Regions from separate parts of the Pseudomonas sp. PSKL.D1 genome, predicted to be linked through region 3. Evidence: riboswitches for the same ligand, from Rfam matches in the RefSeq annotation. Region 3 holds a riboswitch; each other region holds the start of a gene.
The links. A riboswitch is a leader RNA that binds a small molecule or an ion and turns the genes downstream of it on or off. The one in region 3 is predicted to bind cobalamin.
Positions count from the first base shown of each region.

Region 1: linked by a shared signal. The riboswitch ahead of cobW (cobalamin biosynthesis protein CobW) and the one ahead of PVV54_RS14915 (TonB-dependent receptor) in region 3 are both predicted to bind cobalamin.
Region 2: linked by a shared signal. The riboswitch ahead of PVV54_RS15485 (ABC transporter substrate-binding protein) and the one ahead of PVV54_RS14915 (TonB-dependent receptor) in region 3 are both predicted to bind cobalamin.

Region 1 is NZ_CP118607.1:2,720,647-2,725,225, reverse strand. Features, by position in the region: gene cobN (cobaltochelatase subunit CobN) at 1-1,565, opposite strand, end outside; gene cobW (cobalamin biosynthesis protein CobW) at 1,569-2,636, opposite strand; cobalamin riboswitch at 2,736-2,937, opposite strand.
Region 2 is NZ_CP118607.1:3,481,799-3,486,377, reverse strand. Features, by position in the region: gene PVV54_RS15495 (ABC transporter ATP-binding protein) at 1-351, opposite strand, end outside; gene PVV54_RS15490 (FecCD family ABC transporter permease) at 348-1,364, opposite strand; gene PVV54_RS15485 (ABC transporter substrate-binding protein) at 1,364-2,371, opposite strand; cobalamin riboswitch at 2,481-2,679, opposite strand; gene PVV54_RS15480 (DUF1624 domain-containing protein) at 2,709-3,875, opposite strand; gene PVV54_RS15475 (ABC transporter ATP-binding protein) at 4,098-4,579, opposite strand, start outside.
Region 3 is NZ_CP118607.1:3,354,612-3,359,190, forward strand. Features, by position in the region: gene PVV54_RS14910 (DUF1852 domain-containing protein) at 1-251, opposite strand, end outside; gene PVV54_RS14915 (TonB-dependent receptor) at 415-2,553, opposite strand; cobalamin riboswitch at 2,661-2,867, opposite strand; gene PVV54_RS14920 (SDR family oxidoreductase) at 3,018-3,722, shown strand; gene PVV54_RS14925 (LysR substrate-binding domain-containing protein) at 3,723-4,579, opposite strand, start outside.

The DNA.
Region 1 (4,579 bases), 630 kb from region 3:
GGGTCGTGGTACACCGCGCTGGGGTCGACCTGATAGCCGCGTGCCGGCTGGATGCCGACGAAGGTCAGGCCATAGCGCAGCCCCGCTACCATCAGCCGGCCGTTGCGGTGCATCGGGTCTTGCTCGGGTGGCCCCCAACGCTCCAGCACCGCCTGGCGATTGGCCGCCGGCAACTGGTTAAAGGCCGCCTGGTAATCGGCGAGGCTCAGGCTCTGGGCGCAGGGGCGCTGGTCGAGGTGATCGAGGTCGTTGGTCACACCGCCCAGCAGCTGGTGGATAAGCGCGGTGCCGGTGGCGGGCAGGTCGCCCAACGGATAGCCATCGTCCCGCAATGCCATGAGGATGTTGAGCGCAGCGGCCGGGGTGTCCAGCCCTACCCCGTTGCCGATGCGGCCATCACGCGTCGGGTAGTTGGCCAGTACCAGCGCCACGCGTTTTTGCTCGTTGGGCAAGCGGGCGAGCTCCACCCAGCGCCGGGCCAGTTCGGCGACAAAGTCCATGCGCTCGGAGTGGGCGCGGTAGCAGACCACATCGGACTGGCTGCGCTCGCTGCGCCACGCCATGTCCTTGAAGCTCACCGGCCGGGTGATGATGCGGCCGTCGAGTTCCGGCAGGGCAATGTGCATGGCCAGGTCCCGCGCGCCCAGGCCCTGCTCGCTGGCTTCCCAGCCGGGCTGGTTGTCCTGCGCGCAGATGGCCTGCAGCACCGCAATGTCCCGCCGGAACGGGCGCAAGTTGGGGCGCTCCGGGCTCGACAGGGCAAAGCCGGTGGTGTTGATCAGCACCTCGGCACCTACCTCGTCCAGCCAGTGTTCGACTTGCTCCAGGCAGGCGCTTTCCTTCAGGCTGGCCACGGCAATGGGCAGCGGGTTCAGCCCGGCCGCCTGCAAACGCTCGCAGAACACGTCAATAAAGGCGGTGTTGGCTGCCTGCAGGTGCGAACGGTAAAACAGCAGCGGCGCCACCGGCTGTTGCGGGTGCCACTGCCCGTACCAATCTTCCAGCACTGCGCTGGGTTTGGCCGGGTGATACACGGTGGTGCGTGGCAGCGGTTGCGGCTCGTCCCAGGTGTAGTCACGGCCAAGCCACTGGCTGGCCAGGCAATGGAACAGGCTGACAGCGTTAGCCTTGCCGCCCTGGCGCAAGTAATGCCAAAGGCGTTCGGCCGCCTCGCCCCGTACGTTACCCAGGCCGGTCAGCTCGGGATCGGGGCGGTCGTCACCGGGCACCAGGATCAGTTGCACGCCCCGGGCAGCCAATTCCACCAGTTGCTCAACGCCATAGCGCCAGTAACCGACGCCGCCGTGCAACGACACCAGAATGACCTTGGCGTGGCGCAGCACCTGGTCGACATACAGGTCGACCGAGGCATGGTTCTGCACCTGCATAGGGTTGGCCAGGCGCAGGCTGGGGTAATCGTCCGGCAGTTGCTCGGCCGTTTCGGCGAGCAACGCCAGGTGCGAATCGCCGCTGCAGAGAATCACCAGCTCGGCGGGTGTCTGGCCAAGGTCGGCAATGCTGTCGTCCGGCACAAAGCCGCCGGGCTGGGTCCGCAGCAGGTGCATGGGTCAGGCGCCCAGGGCTTGGCGCAGGCGCGCTTCCAGTTGGGCGGCGTCCAGGTCCTGGCCGATCAGCACCAGGCGGGTGATACGCGGCTCGTCAGGGCGCCAGGCGCGGTCGAAGTGCTTGTCGAAACGCGTGCCCACACCCTGTACCAGCAGGCGCATCGGCTTGCCGGGGATGGCTGCGAAGCCTTTTGCACGCAGGATGCCGAACTCCACAACCAGCTGAGTCAGGGCGTCGAGCAGCAGGCTTTCATCGGCCTCGGGCAGGTCGATGGAGATGGAATCGAAGGCGTCGTGGTCATGGTCGTCATGGTCATCGCCATCGTGGTGCGAGTCGTGGTGCGTGCGGCGGCCGTCAATGTGGGCTTCCGATTCCGCGCCCAGGCCCAGCAGCACCTCCAGGGGCAGCTTGCCGCTGCTGGCCTCGATCACTTTAACCGCCGGGGGCAGTTCTTCTGCCACTTCGGCGCGCACCTTGGCCAGGCCTTCGGCGTCGATCAGGTCGGCCTTGTTCAACACCACCAGGTCGGCGCTGGCCAGTTGGTCGGCGAACAGTTCGTGCAGTGGCGACTCGTGGTCCAGGTTGGGGTCGAGTTTACGCTGGGCATCGACCTGGTCCGGGTAGGCGGCGAAGGTGCCGGCAGCCACGGCCGGGCTGTCGACCACGGTGATCACCGCGTCGACGGTGCAGGCATTGCGGATTTCGGGCCACTGGAAGGCTTGTACCAGGGGCTTGGGCAGGGCCAGGCCGCTGGTTTCGATCAGAATGTGGTCCAAATCGCCACGGCGGGCGACGAGTTCGCGCATCACCGGGAAGAATTCTTCCTGCACGGTGCAGCACAGGCAGCCATTGGCCAGCTCGTACACGCGGCCGCTGGCTTCTTCTTCGGTGCAGCCGATGCTGCACTGTTTGAGGATTTCGCCGTCGATGCCGAGTTCGCCGAACTCGTTGACGATGACCGCGATGCGGCGGCCCTGGGCGTTGTCGAGCATATGGCGCAGCAAGGTGGTTTTGCCCGAACCGAGGAAGCCGGTAACGATGGTGACGGGGAGTTTGGCCAGTGTTTTCATGCGCGGTGCCCTTGGCAGGTTGGCGCGGGCATGCGGCACGACAGCCGCGGGCCAGCCTGGCCGGGCGTGTTCGCCACCGGATCACCCCGCCCGGTTGAAAGTCGAAATCGTCACGAGGCAGGTCTCCTGGCTTGCACCAATCCGGCATTTGCGGTGCCGGAGGGATGACGCCTTCCCGCGCGGGGCGCAGTGGCTCTGTCGATCCATTGGGGTGCTTACAGTTGCGGGGGCAGCCGCGGCATTGACCGCGTTCCCGTCTTAGCTTCGGCTGGGCCGAAGAACCTCGAACTGGCAAGGCTACGCGGGGGGTGGCGGGTGGTCAACTGTTGGCGTGCTGGAGTGCGGGCCCTGTTCGCCCACTGCGCCCTGCGATACACCGCTTTGTGCCGTTACATGCGCGTTTGTTTTTGCTTTTGCTTTTGCTTCTAAGTGCGCGGTAGTTCAGGCGACGCGGACGGCGACTTCAGGAGGCCGAACGCAGGCGTCTGGAGGGCCAGGGTGCGCAGCACCCCTTCGGCGTTAGCCGAAGGCGCGAGATGTAGGTTTGCGTAGCAAACCGTAGGCCGCGCGGGCCCGGAGGGCGCCGGAGTGAGGGGACCCCGGAGCGCAGCGCAGGGGCCGGATGACGGGAGCCAGCGTTTTTTGGTTACTTTTTGTCGCGTTTGACAAAAAGTGACCCGCCGTAAGGGCGGAAAGGTGACTTGGCGTCGCCATCGCCAATGAATGCTAACGGTGCTGTCAAAACAATTGTATTGGCTTCTGGCTTCTGGCTTAGAGATTAAGGCACGTGGGCATTGATACCGCGTCAATCCTCAGCTGCAGCACCGGCGCACACTCACCTTTCCGCCCTTACGGCGGGTTACTTTTTGACTGGGCAAAAAGTAACCAAAAACCCCGGCTCCCATCATCCGGCCCCTGCGCTGCGCTCCGGGGTCCCCTCACTCCGGCGCCTTCCAGGCCCGCGCGGCCTACGACTTGCTACGCAAGCCTACATCTCGCGCCTTCGGCTAACGCCGAAGGGGTGCTACGCACCCTGGCCCTCCAGACGCCTGCGTTCGGCCTCCTGAAGTCGCAATCTCCGTCGCCTGAACTACCGCGCGCTTAAAAGCAAAAGCAAAAGCAAAGGCAAAGGCAAGAAGCAAGAAGCAAGAAGCAAGAAGCAAGAAGCAAGAAGCAAGAGGATCACGAGTGTATAAACCACCTCAACTGAATGGGCATGAATATGCTGCCGTAACCCAAACCCGATTTTGCTTTTGCTTCTAAGCGCGCGGTAGTTCAGGCGACGCGGACGGCGACTTCAGGAGGCCGAACGCAGGCGTCTGGAGGGCCAGGGTGCGCAGCACCCCTTCGGCGTTAGCCGAAGGCGCGAGATGTAGGTTTGCGTAGCAAACCGTAGGCCGCGCGGGCCCGGAGGGCGCCGGAGTGAGGGGACCCCGGAGCGCAGCGCAGGGGCCGGATGACGGGAGCCAGCGTTTTTTGGTTACTTTTTGTCGCGTTTGACAAAAAGTGACCCGCCGTAAGGGCGGAAAGGTGACTTGGCGTCGCCATCGCCAATGAATGCTAACGGTGCTGTCAAAACAATTGTATTGGCTTCTGGCTTCTGGCTTAGAGATTAAGGCACGTGGGCATTGATACCGCGTCAATCCTCAGCTGCAGCACCGGCGCACACTCACCTTTCCGCCCTTACGGCGGGTTACTTTTTGACTGGGCAAAAAGTAACCAAAAACCCCGGCTCCCATCATCCGGCCCCTGCGCTGCGCTCCGGGGTCCCCTCACTCCGGCGCCTTCCAGGCCCGCGCGGCCTACGACTTGCTACGCAAGCCTACATCTCGCGCCTTCGGCTAACGCCGAAGGGGTGCTACGCACCCTGGCCCTCCAGACGCCTGCGTTCAGCCTCCTGAAGTCGCAATCTGCGGCGCCTGAATTACCGCGCGCTTAAAAGC
Region 2 (4,579 bases), 130 kb from region 3:
CAAAGCGGACAACCAGGGTGTACGGCCCAGAGCCACGGCATCGAACACGCTAATGGCGTCGAGGGTGTCGGCCTGTTGTTCAACCAGTGCCAGGGCCTGGGCAATGCGGCGACGCGGCAGGCGCGCCAAGGGTTCGCCAAGCAGCTGCACGCTGCCGCTGTTCGGTGTGCGCAGCCCGGCCAGCAGTTTGAGCAGCGATGATTTGCCAGAGCCGTTAGGGCCAACGATGCCGAGGGTTTCACCGGCAATCACGCTCAGGTCGATGCCGCTCAGTACTGGGCAACCTGACAGCTTCAATCCGAGGCCCTGGCAGGCAAGCGGGGCAACGCTCATGGTTTGCAGGGCTGTCATGCGCGCCCCCGTCTGCTGACCAGGATCAGCGCGAACACCGGCGCGCCGATCAGCGCGGTAACCACGCCGACCGGAATCACCTGGCCGGTGATCAAGGTGCGTGAAAGGATGTCGGCCGCGATCAGAAACAGTGCACCGCCCAGCGCACTGGCCGGCAGCAGGCGGCTGTGGCCGGGGCCAAGTATCAACCGCAAGGCATGCGGAATGACCAGCCCTACAAAGCCGATGGCGCCCACGATGGACACCATCACGGCAGTCACCAGTGCCGCGCAACTGATCAGCAGCAACTGGGTGCGGCGTACCGGAATACCGAGCGAGGCGGCTGAGTCCGTGCCAAACGTGAAGGCATCAAGTGCGCGGCGGTGCCACAGGCACACCAGCAGGCCAACCACCGCAACCGGCAGTGCCAGCCACACCGATGGCCAGCGCACGCCGCTGAGGTTGCCCAACAGCCAGAACAGGATGCCGCGCGCCTGCTCGGCAGTGGCCGACTTGGTGATCAGGAAGGCCGTGAGGGCGTTGAACAACTGGGAGCCGGCAATACCGGCCAGGATGACTTGGGCATTGTTGCTGCTGGGGCCGGCCGCGCGGGCCAGCACCAGCACCAGCGCGAAGGCCGCCGCAGCGCCAATGAAGGCGCCGGCGGACATGCTCAGCGCCATGCCGCCGAAGCCCAGCAGCCCGACCAGCACGGCGCCGGTCGAGGCACCGGCCGACAGGCCCAGCAGGTACGGCTCGGCCAGGGGGTTACGCAGCAGCGCCTGCAGGATCACGCCGCAGGTGGCCAGCCCGGCGCCGCAGGCGGCGGCCACCAGGGTGCGGGTCAGGCGGTAGTTCCAGACGATGCCGCTGTCGATGGGGTCGACCGGGTAGCCGGCCTGCCACAGGTGGTTGGCCAGTACCTGGAACACGACGCTCGGCGACAGATTGGTTTCGCCAATGGCGGTGCCGGCCAGCAAGGCCAGCAGCAGGGCGAGCAACGCCAGGGCGCTGTAGGGTAGCAAGCGACTCATCACGGTGTGGCTTTACCGCTGGCGAACGCCGCCGACAGCGTCTGCAGGCCGCGGAACAGGCGAATGCCGGCCTGCATGGCGTCGGCATCGAGGATGATGATGCGGTTGTTTTTCACTGCGTCCATGTTCTTGGTTACCGGGTCGGTGTGCAGGAATTCGAGTTTCTTCTGGTAGTCGTCGGCCGGGAAGCGGCGGCGGTCCATGCGCGCGATGATCAGCCAGGTCGGGTTGGCCTTGGCCAGGGTTTCCCAGCCCACGGTTGGCCACTCTTCGGTGGACTCGACCACGTTGCGCACGCCCAGGGTACGCAGCATGAAGTCGGCCACACCCTGGCGACCGGCCACGTACGGGTCGATGTCGAGGTCGGCGCTGGAGAACCAGAACAGCGCCGATGTGTTGCTCAGGTCCTTGCCGGCCAGTTGCTGTTTAGCGCTGTCCAGGCGTGCCTTGAGGTCAGCGTTCAGCGCCGCACCGCGGTCTTGTACGTCGAAGATTTCCGCCAGCTGGCTGACGCTCTTGTAGATGCTGTCGACCTGGAAGGCTTGCAGGCGGGTGCCATCGGCGCCAACCAGGTTGTCTTTCCCTTCGCAGTCCGAGGGCAGCAGGTAGGTAGGGATGTTCAGTTCGCTGAACTGCTCGCGGGTGCCGACCACGCCCTGGGCGCCGACCATCCACTCGAACTGCACCGCCACCAGTTGTGGGCGCTTGCCGACTACGGCTTCGAAGCTTGGGTCGTTGTCGGCCAGGCGCTGCACCTTGTCATTGGTGGCCTTAAACTCGGGCAGCACGTTGTTGAACCACAGCGAAGTGCCGGCCAGCTTGTCGCCCAGGCCCAGCGCGTAAAGCATCTCGGTGCCGGCTTGGCCGATGGTCACGGCGCGCTCGGGTGCCTGGGCGAACGTTTGCGGTTTGCCACAGTTGTCGACGGTGAGCGGGTAGTGGGTGGCGGCCTGGGCCAGGCCGGTAAGGCTCAGGCCTGCGAGCAGGGTGGCGAGACGGGGCAGCATGCTGGGGCGATCTCCTATCGAACGGTTCTGGTGAGGAACGCACGGACAGGCATCGCCAGCCTCTGCAAGGGCAGGGCAGCACAGATAGCCAATCCCGGACACCCCGCCGGTTGGTGAATGTTGGCCGGCAGGTCTCCTGACTGGTGCGTCGTCGCCCGGCTCCGGCCTTCCCGAACCCGGGGGCTCAGTGGCATTGATGGAGCAGGCTCGGCACCTACAGTTGCGGGGGCAGTTCCGTTTGGCGCGCGTGAGCGTGCCTGGGATTCCCTATTAATTCCGTGGTGGAAACCGGCGGGCCGCATGGTAGACCATCGGGCCGCCGGGTGAAACGCTTTGTTCAGAAGTATTTGAGCCAGGTTATGTCACGGCGGCGCGCCTTGAGGCGGGCGAATGCGCGCACCGGCAGGTACAGCGCTGCGGCCAGCAACACGGCACTGAGCCACACCGCGCCGATGCCGTCGAAGCCAAAGTAGGCGCCGTGATTGAGGCCGAACAGGGCAACGCTGGCCAGGTACAGCACCTTGAGCACGTACAGGTGCAGCAGGTAGAAGAACATTGGCGCGGCGCCGAACACGGCCAGTACCCCGATCCAGCGCGCTTGCCCGGCGCGTTCGAAACCGCGCAGCAACAGCAGGCCGAAGCCCAGCGTCAGTGCCAGGAACAGCAGCGAAGGCGGGTACTTGGTGATGTTGAAGAAGCTCATCAGTGTTTGGGTTGCGGTGGGGTAGCCGCTCCACGGCGCTTCGCCATAGCCGTTCTGCATGCGCAGCGCAACGAAGATGACCAGCGTGATGGCGCCCAACAGCAGCAGGCGGTGCTGGCGTTCGGCGGCATCGCTGCCGCGGGCGAACCATGGGCCCAGGCAATAACCCAGGGCGATTACGCCAATCCACGGCAATACCGGATAGGACGTACGCAGGCGCAGGTTTTCGGACACTTCCAGCCAGCCACGGTCATGCAGGATTGCCCACGGCACGTGCATCGCCGACTCCGGGCCGAAGTGCAGGCCATCCAGCAGGTTGTGGCCGGCGACGATGGCCAGGCCCAACGCCAGCAGGGCAGGGCGTGGCAGCCACACCAGCACGGACAGCGCGATCATGCTGACGCCAATGGCCCAGATGACTTGCATGTAGATCACGCTGGGTGGGAACTGGAAGGTCCAGGCGAAGTTGACCAGGGTGAACTCCAGCACCACCAGGAACAGGCCGCGTTTGAACAGGAATGCCGACACATCACTGCGGCCCTGGTATTTCTCGCCGTACAGCCAGGCCGACAGGCCGGTCAGCAGCACGAACACCGGGGCACACAGGTGGGCCAGGGTGCGGCTGGCGAACAGCGACGGGTCGGTGGCGTCGATGGCCATCGGGTCGCCGACCTGGCGGTGCAGGAAAAAGGTTTCGCGCACGTGGTCGAGCAGCATGAAGAGGATTACCAGGCCGCGCAGGGCGTCGATGCTCTGCAGGCGCTGGGTGAGCTGGGTGGGGTTGGCGCAGGCGCTTGTCATGGAGGGTCGCAGGCAAGAATGGATATCAAGTGGAACGTTATCTTATAACCTATTGAGTTGGAGGTGGTAGGGATTTTTGTGGTGGGCAGGTTTGGCCTTATCGCGGATAAATCCGCTCCTACAGGGGGCGCGCCGCCATTTCGGCATGCGCAGTACCTGTAGGAGCGGCTTTAGCCGCGATCACCGGCGGAGCCGGTGCCATCCTCCACATAGAATGATCAATCAGTGCGCACCAGCCGACTTGCTCAAATCGCTCTCGGCCCACTCGGTGTAGATGCAGGCATCCGCCACCGCCCAACGCACCTTAACGGTATCGCCCGGCTGCATCGGCATCCCCGCTGCAGACAACGCTTTCACGGTCAGTTCGGTACCCCCGGCCGTCACCACATGGCAGGTCTGGCTTTCCCCCAGGAACAGCACTTCACCCACCTTGGCACTGACCTCATTCCACCCGGCTGGCAGCGGTTCACGCGCAGCCTGCTCGGCGCTCAACGCCAGGGCCTTTTCCGGCCGAACCATGATCAGCGCATCCTGCCCGGCTGCCAGTCCCGGCGTCAGGCGGATTGCGACCGGCTGTCCTTCGAAACTGCCTGCGCCATTGCTGCTGGCCTTGATGCGCAGGAAGTTGGAGTTGCCCAGGAACGACGCAACAAACGCATTCGGCGGGTTCTGGTACAGGTCGTAGCCAGTGCCCAGGCCAACGA
Region 3 (4,579 bases):
TCAGCAACATGCATTCTGACAGAAACAATATCAAGCCCGACGCGATAACGGTCGCCGGCTGGATTATCCCAGCTTGCCAAGGCATTGAAGCGGTTATCAATCATGCGCAAGGTATTGCGCAAATTTTCCTGACGGCTCGCACCCCGCGCCAAATTTGCGAAATTTGTAGTGGTGCGCGTGTTTTCGCAGGGCTGATAATGTTCATCAAAGCCAATGCTGCTGATGAAAAAACTAAAATCTTCGTTTGCCATGATGGGGGCCACTCAAATCTTTAAAGTCTCGACAATTGAGGCCTATTTTAAGTTGAGGCACTGTTCGAGCGGAACTGAATTGATTTCACAAACCCTTTAGTCGTGTTCATGACGCACTTACCCTGCAAACACCGGCAACGCCGGTGCCACAGCCACGGCAATATCAGAAGCGGTAGTCAGCCGTAACAAAGAATGACCGCGGCTCGCCCAAGTACCACTGCAACCCATTGTTGCTGGTGGTGGTAGCGTATTGGCGATCAAACAGGTTGTTCAGTTGCAGGCCCAACGTCAGGTCCGGTTGCACACGCCAGTCAATATTGGCATCCACCACCGTGTAACTCGGCACCTCGACGGTATTGGCGTTATCGGCATAACGGCTGTCGACATAGCGGGCGCCAGCACCGGCACTGAAGCGCTGGCCAAAGTCCTTGCTCAACCACAGGTTGGCCGACCGACGCGGCACGTCGGTTGGCCGGTTACCGGCATAATCGTCGCCACCGCTGGCAAACTCGTCGTAACGCGCCCTCACCCAGGCGGCATTGGCCGACAGCTGCACGTCGTACGGCAGGTTCAGCTCCAGGGTTGCCTCGATGCCGTCCGAAGACTGCTGGCCAACCTGCTGCTGCAACGTCGGGTTGAGCGGGTCGGTGCTGAGCAGCTTTTTCTTGACGATGTGATATGCCGCCAGGGTCCACTCCCCTCGCCCATCCGGTAGCACCTGCTTGATACCCACCTCGGTTTGTTTGGCGGTACTGAGGTCCCATTGCTGCTGGGCGGCGTTGAGGGTCAACAGGTTGCTGATCCCTTCGGTGCTGGTGGCGTACTGGCCGTACACCGACAAGTCTGGCGTCAAGGCGAACACCAGGCCGGCGCGCCAGTTATCGCCCGAAAGGCTGCGGTCGGTACGGGTATCGGCCAGCAGATCATCGCGGTTCAAGTGCACCTGGTCACGGCGTACCCCCGTGATCAACGACAAACGCTCGGTGAGTTGGGTGCGGTTTTCGGCAAACAGCGAGAATTGCCGGGCCTGGTTGGCCTCGCGTGAGCGGTATGGGTCGTTGCTGATGTACTCGCCACCGCCCGAGCCCGCCAATGGCACCGTATCGGTCAGGGTATTGCCGAAGTCGTGCTTGCGTACGAAGCGGATCGAGTTGTAGTCGGCGCCAACCACCGTCTGGCTGGCCAGGCCGAACAGCGAATGCTGCAGGGTGAAGGACTGGCGGTCGCCAATCTGGTCCTGGGTCTGCTTGATGCTGATGAAGTTGCTGCGCTGCACCTGGTCGCCCGGCAGCCAGGTGTAGGTTTCGGCATTGCGCCAACGGCGCTGGGCCTTGAGGAAGTACAGCTGGTTGCTGGCGGTGAGGGTGTCGTTGATCACCCAGTCTGTGACCAGGCGCGTGGACTGGTCGTTGTAATGCACCTCGGCGTTATCGACGTTGTAGTTGTGGTCACGCAGCGACTCACGAAAATGCCCGTTCACCAGCGGCGTGCCGAAGTACTGCTGCGGGTCCTGGTCCCCGTAGTCGTGGCTGAGGGTGACACTCAGGTCGTCGTTCGGCTGCCAGCGCAGGGAGCCGCTGATGGCGAGGCTTTGCGAGTCGCCACGGTCGACCCAGCCGTGGCTGGCCAGCTTGTTCAGGTTCAGGCGGTAGCTCAAGGTGTCGCTGAGCGAGCCACCGCTGTCCAGTGCCATCTGCCGGCGGTCATCGGAACCATACCCCAGGCGCACGTGGTTGCGGATTTCCCCCTCGAACGGTTTTTTCGGGACCACATTGATAACCGCCCCGGTTGCGCCCTCCCCGTACAGCACAGATGCCGGGCCACGCAGCACATCGATGCGCTCGACCGACCAAGTGTCCACCGGAAAGGTAACCGTACCAGCGCCCACGTACAGCCGCGTGCCGTCGTACAACTGCATGGTCGAACCGTGGCCGGTAAAGCCGCGCGCCGAAAGCGCCGTGCCACCGTTGCCCGGGTCGCCGATGAAGGTGATGCCCGGGGAGCGGGTAACCGCTTGCTGCACGGTGGCATTGTTGCGTGTGTCGATTTGCTCGGCGCTGATGCTGGTAACGCTTGCCGGGGTTTCCAGCGGCGTCAGGTTCAGCCGCGAACCGCTGGCATTGGGGGTATGCAGGTCGGGCGGCATATCTTGCCCGGCGATACCGGTGATGTCTGTTGCGGGCAGCGCGAGGGCCTTGTCGGCCTCGGCGGCCAACGCCGGCAGGGTGAAGAACACGCAGGGCACCAGGCTTGCACGCAGCAATGGGCCAGGCAGTGAACTGAACAGCGAATTACGGGACATGTCGTTCCACTTGAAGCAGGAATGGAAGAAGCCCGGAGGGAAAAACGCACAGGGAAACGCAGGCGCACGCGCCCACGCAAACCGGCCTGCGCCCGCCCACCGCGGGTTGCCTATCGATGCTTCAGGCCGGTCTCCGGGCTCACGAGGGTCATGAAGCATTCACCTTCCCATGCCAGAGCACAGTGGCCTTTCGAATGCTTCGCTCGCATACCGTTGCGGGGGCAGCGCCGGACTGATCATCACGCGATGACGAACCGGCTTCCCGTTTCACCCCAAGCTCGGCGGCAGGGGGCACCTGAAACAGGCGCGCAGATGACCATCAAATTGCCATAAGGTCAACCGGCAATCGTTAAAGCAGTAGTTTTTCTATCGCCAAGTGACAAGTAGTGTGGCTCTCTGCCTTGGCCGGCAGGTGCTAGCCTGACGACTCACACTTCATCATTAAATGTGTCTCAGGAGGCCGCATGTCAAAAGAAAAAGTCGCCATCATTATCGCCGGTGGCAGCGGTATGGGTGCAGCAGCTGCCAAACGCCTGGCTGCCGATGGTTTCAAGGTTGGCATCCTGTCCTCCTCGGGCAAGGGCGAGGCACTGGCCAAGGAACTGGGGGGTATCGGCATTACTGGCAGCAACCTGAGCACGCCAGACCTGCAGAGGCTCGTGGAAGCCGTGCACGAAAAGTGGGGCCGCATCGATGTGCTGGTGAACAGCGCAGGCCACGGGCCGCGCGCGCCAATCCTGGAAATCAGCGACGAAGACTGGCACAAGGGCATGGAAACCTACCTGCTCAACGTCATTCGCCCCACCCGCCTGGTTGCCCCGATCATGCAGCAGCAAAAAGGCGGCGTGATCATCAACATTTCCACCGCCTGGGCGTTCGAGCCCAGTGAACTGTTCCCCACCTCGGCTGTGTTCCGCTCTGGCCTTGCCGCTTTCACCAAGATCTTTGCGGACAACTACGCCGGCGACAACATCCGCATGAACAACATCCTGCCCGGCTGGATCGACAGCTTGCCGAGCACCGATCAACGTCGCGACAGCGTGCCGCTCAAGCGCTACGGCACGAGTGAAGAAATTGCCGCCACCGTTGCGTTCCTTGCCAGTGACGGAGCGGGTTACATCACGGGCCAGAACATCAAGGTCGATGGTGGCGTAACGCGCAGCGTTTGATCAACCTGCCATCGCCATCAGCCAGTTCCTGACGGTCGCCAAGGCTTGCGGCGGCCGCGCCTTGCGCGGCCATACCAGATAGAACGCCTTGTCCAACCGAAGTTGTTGGGCAAACACCTGAACCAGCCGCCCGGCGGCCACATCCGCTTTCACGAACTCAAGGTTTGCCAGGGCGATGCCTTGGCCATTGATGGCGGCTTCAATGGCCAACGAAGTCTGGTTGAAACGGATGTTCTTGGCGCTGCCCTGTGGATGCCCGGGAAACACCGCAGCAGCATATTCGGGCCAGAAGTTGTGCGCATCATGGAGCATCAAAAAGCCCTGCAGTGCCGCAAAATCATGCGGTAAGCCCTTCTCTGCGAGCAAGCCCGGGCTGGCCACCGCGACGATGCGCTGCTCCATCAACAACTCGGCATTCAGGCCCGGCCCGAACGGCGGCTGGCCGTAGCGCACGGCGATGTCGACGCCATCGTTGTGAAAATGCGAAAGCCGGTCGGTGGCCAGCACCCGCAGGTCGATGTCAGGGTGCGCATCGGCGAAAGCACCCAACTTGGGGATCAGCCACTTCGAGGCAAAGGTGGGCGTGACGCTGACCGTCAGGTGGGAAGGCGCCGGTTTGAGCAGACGCGTGGCTTCATCAAGCATCACAAAGGCACTGCGCACACTGGTGCTGTACGCATGGCCGGCATCCGTCAGGGCCAGGCCACGTGGCAGGCGCTTGAACAGTTTGAGGCTCAGGCTGGCCTCCAGGCCGCGTATCTGCTGTGCGACGGCGGCCTGTGTGACACCCAGCTCCTCTGCCGCCAAACGGAAGTTCAGATGGCGCGCTACGACCTCGAAGATGCGCAGGGCGTTGA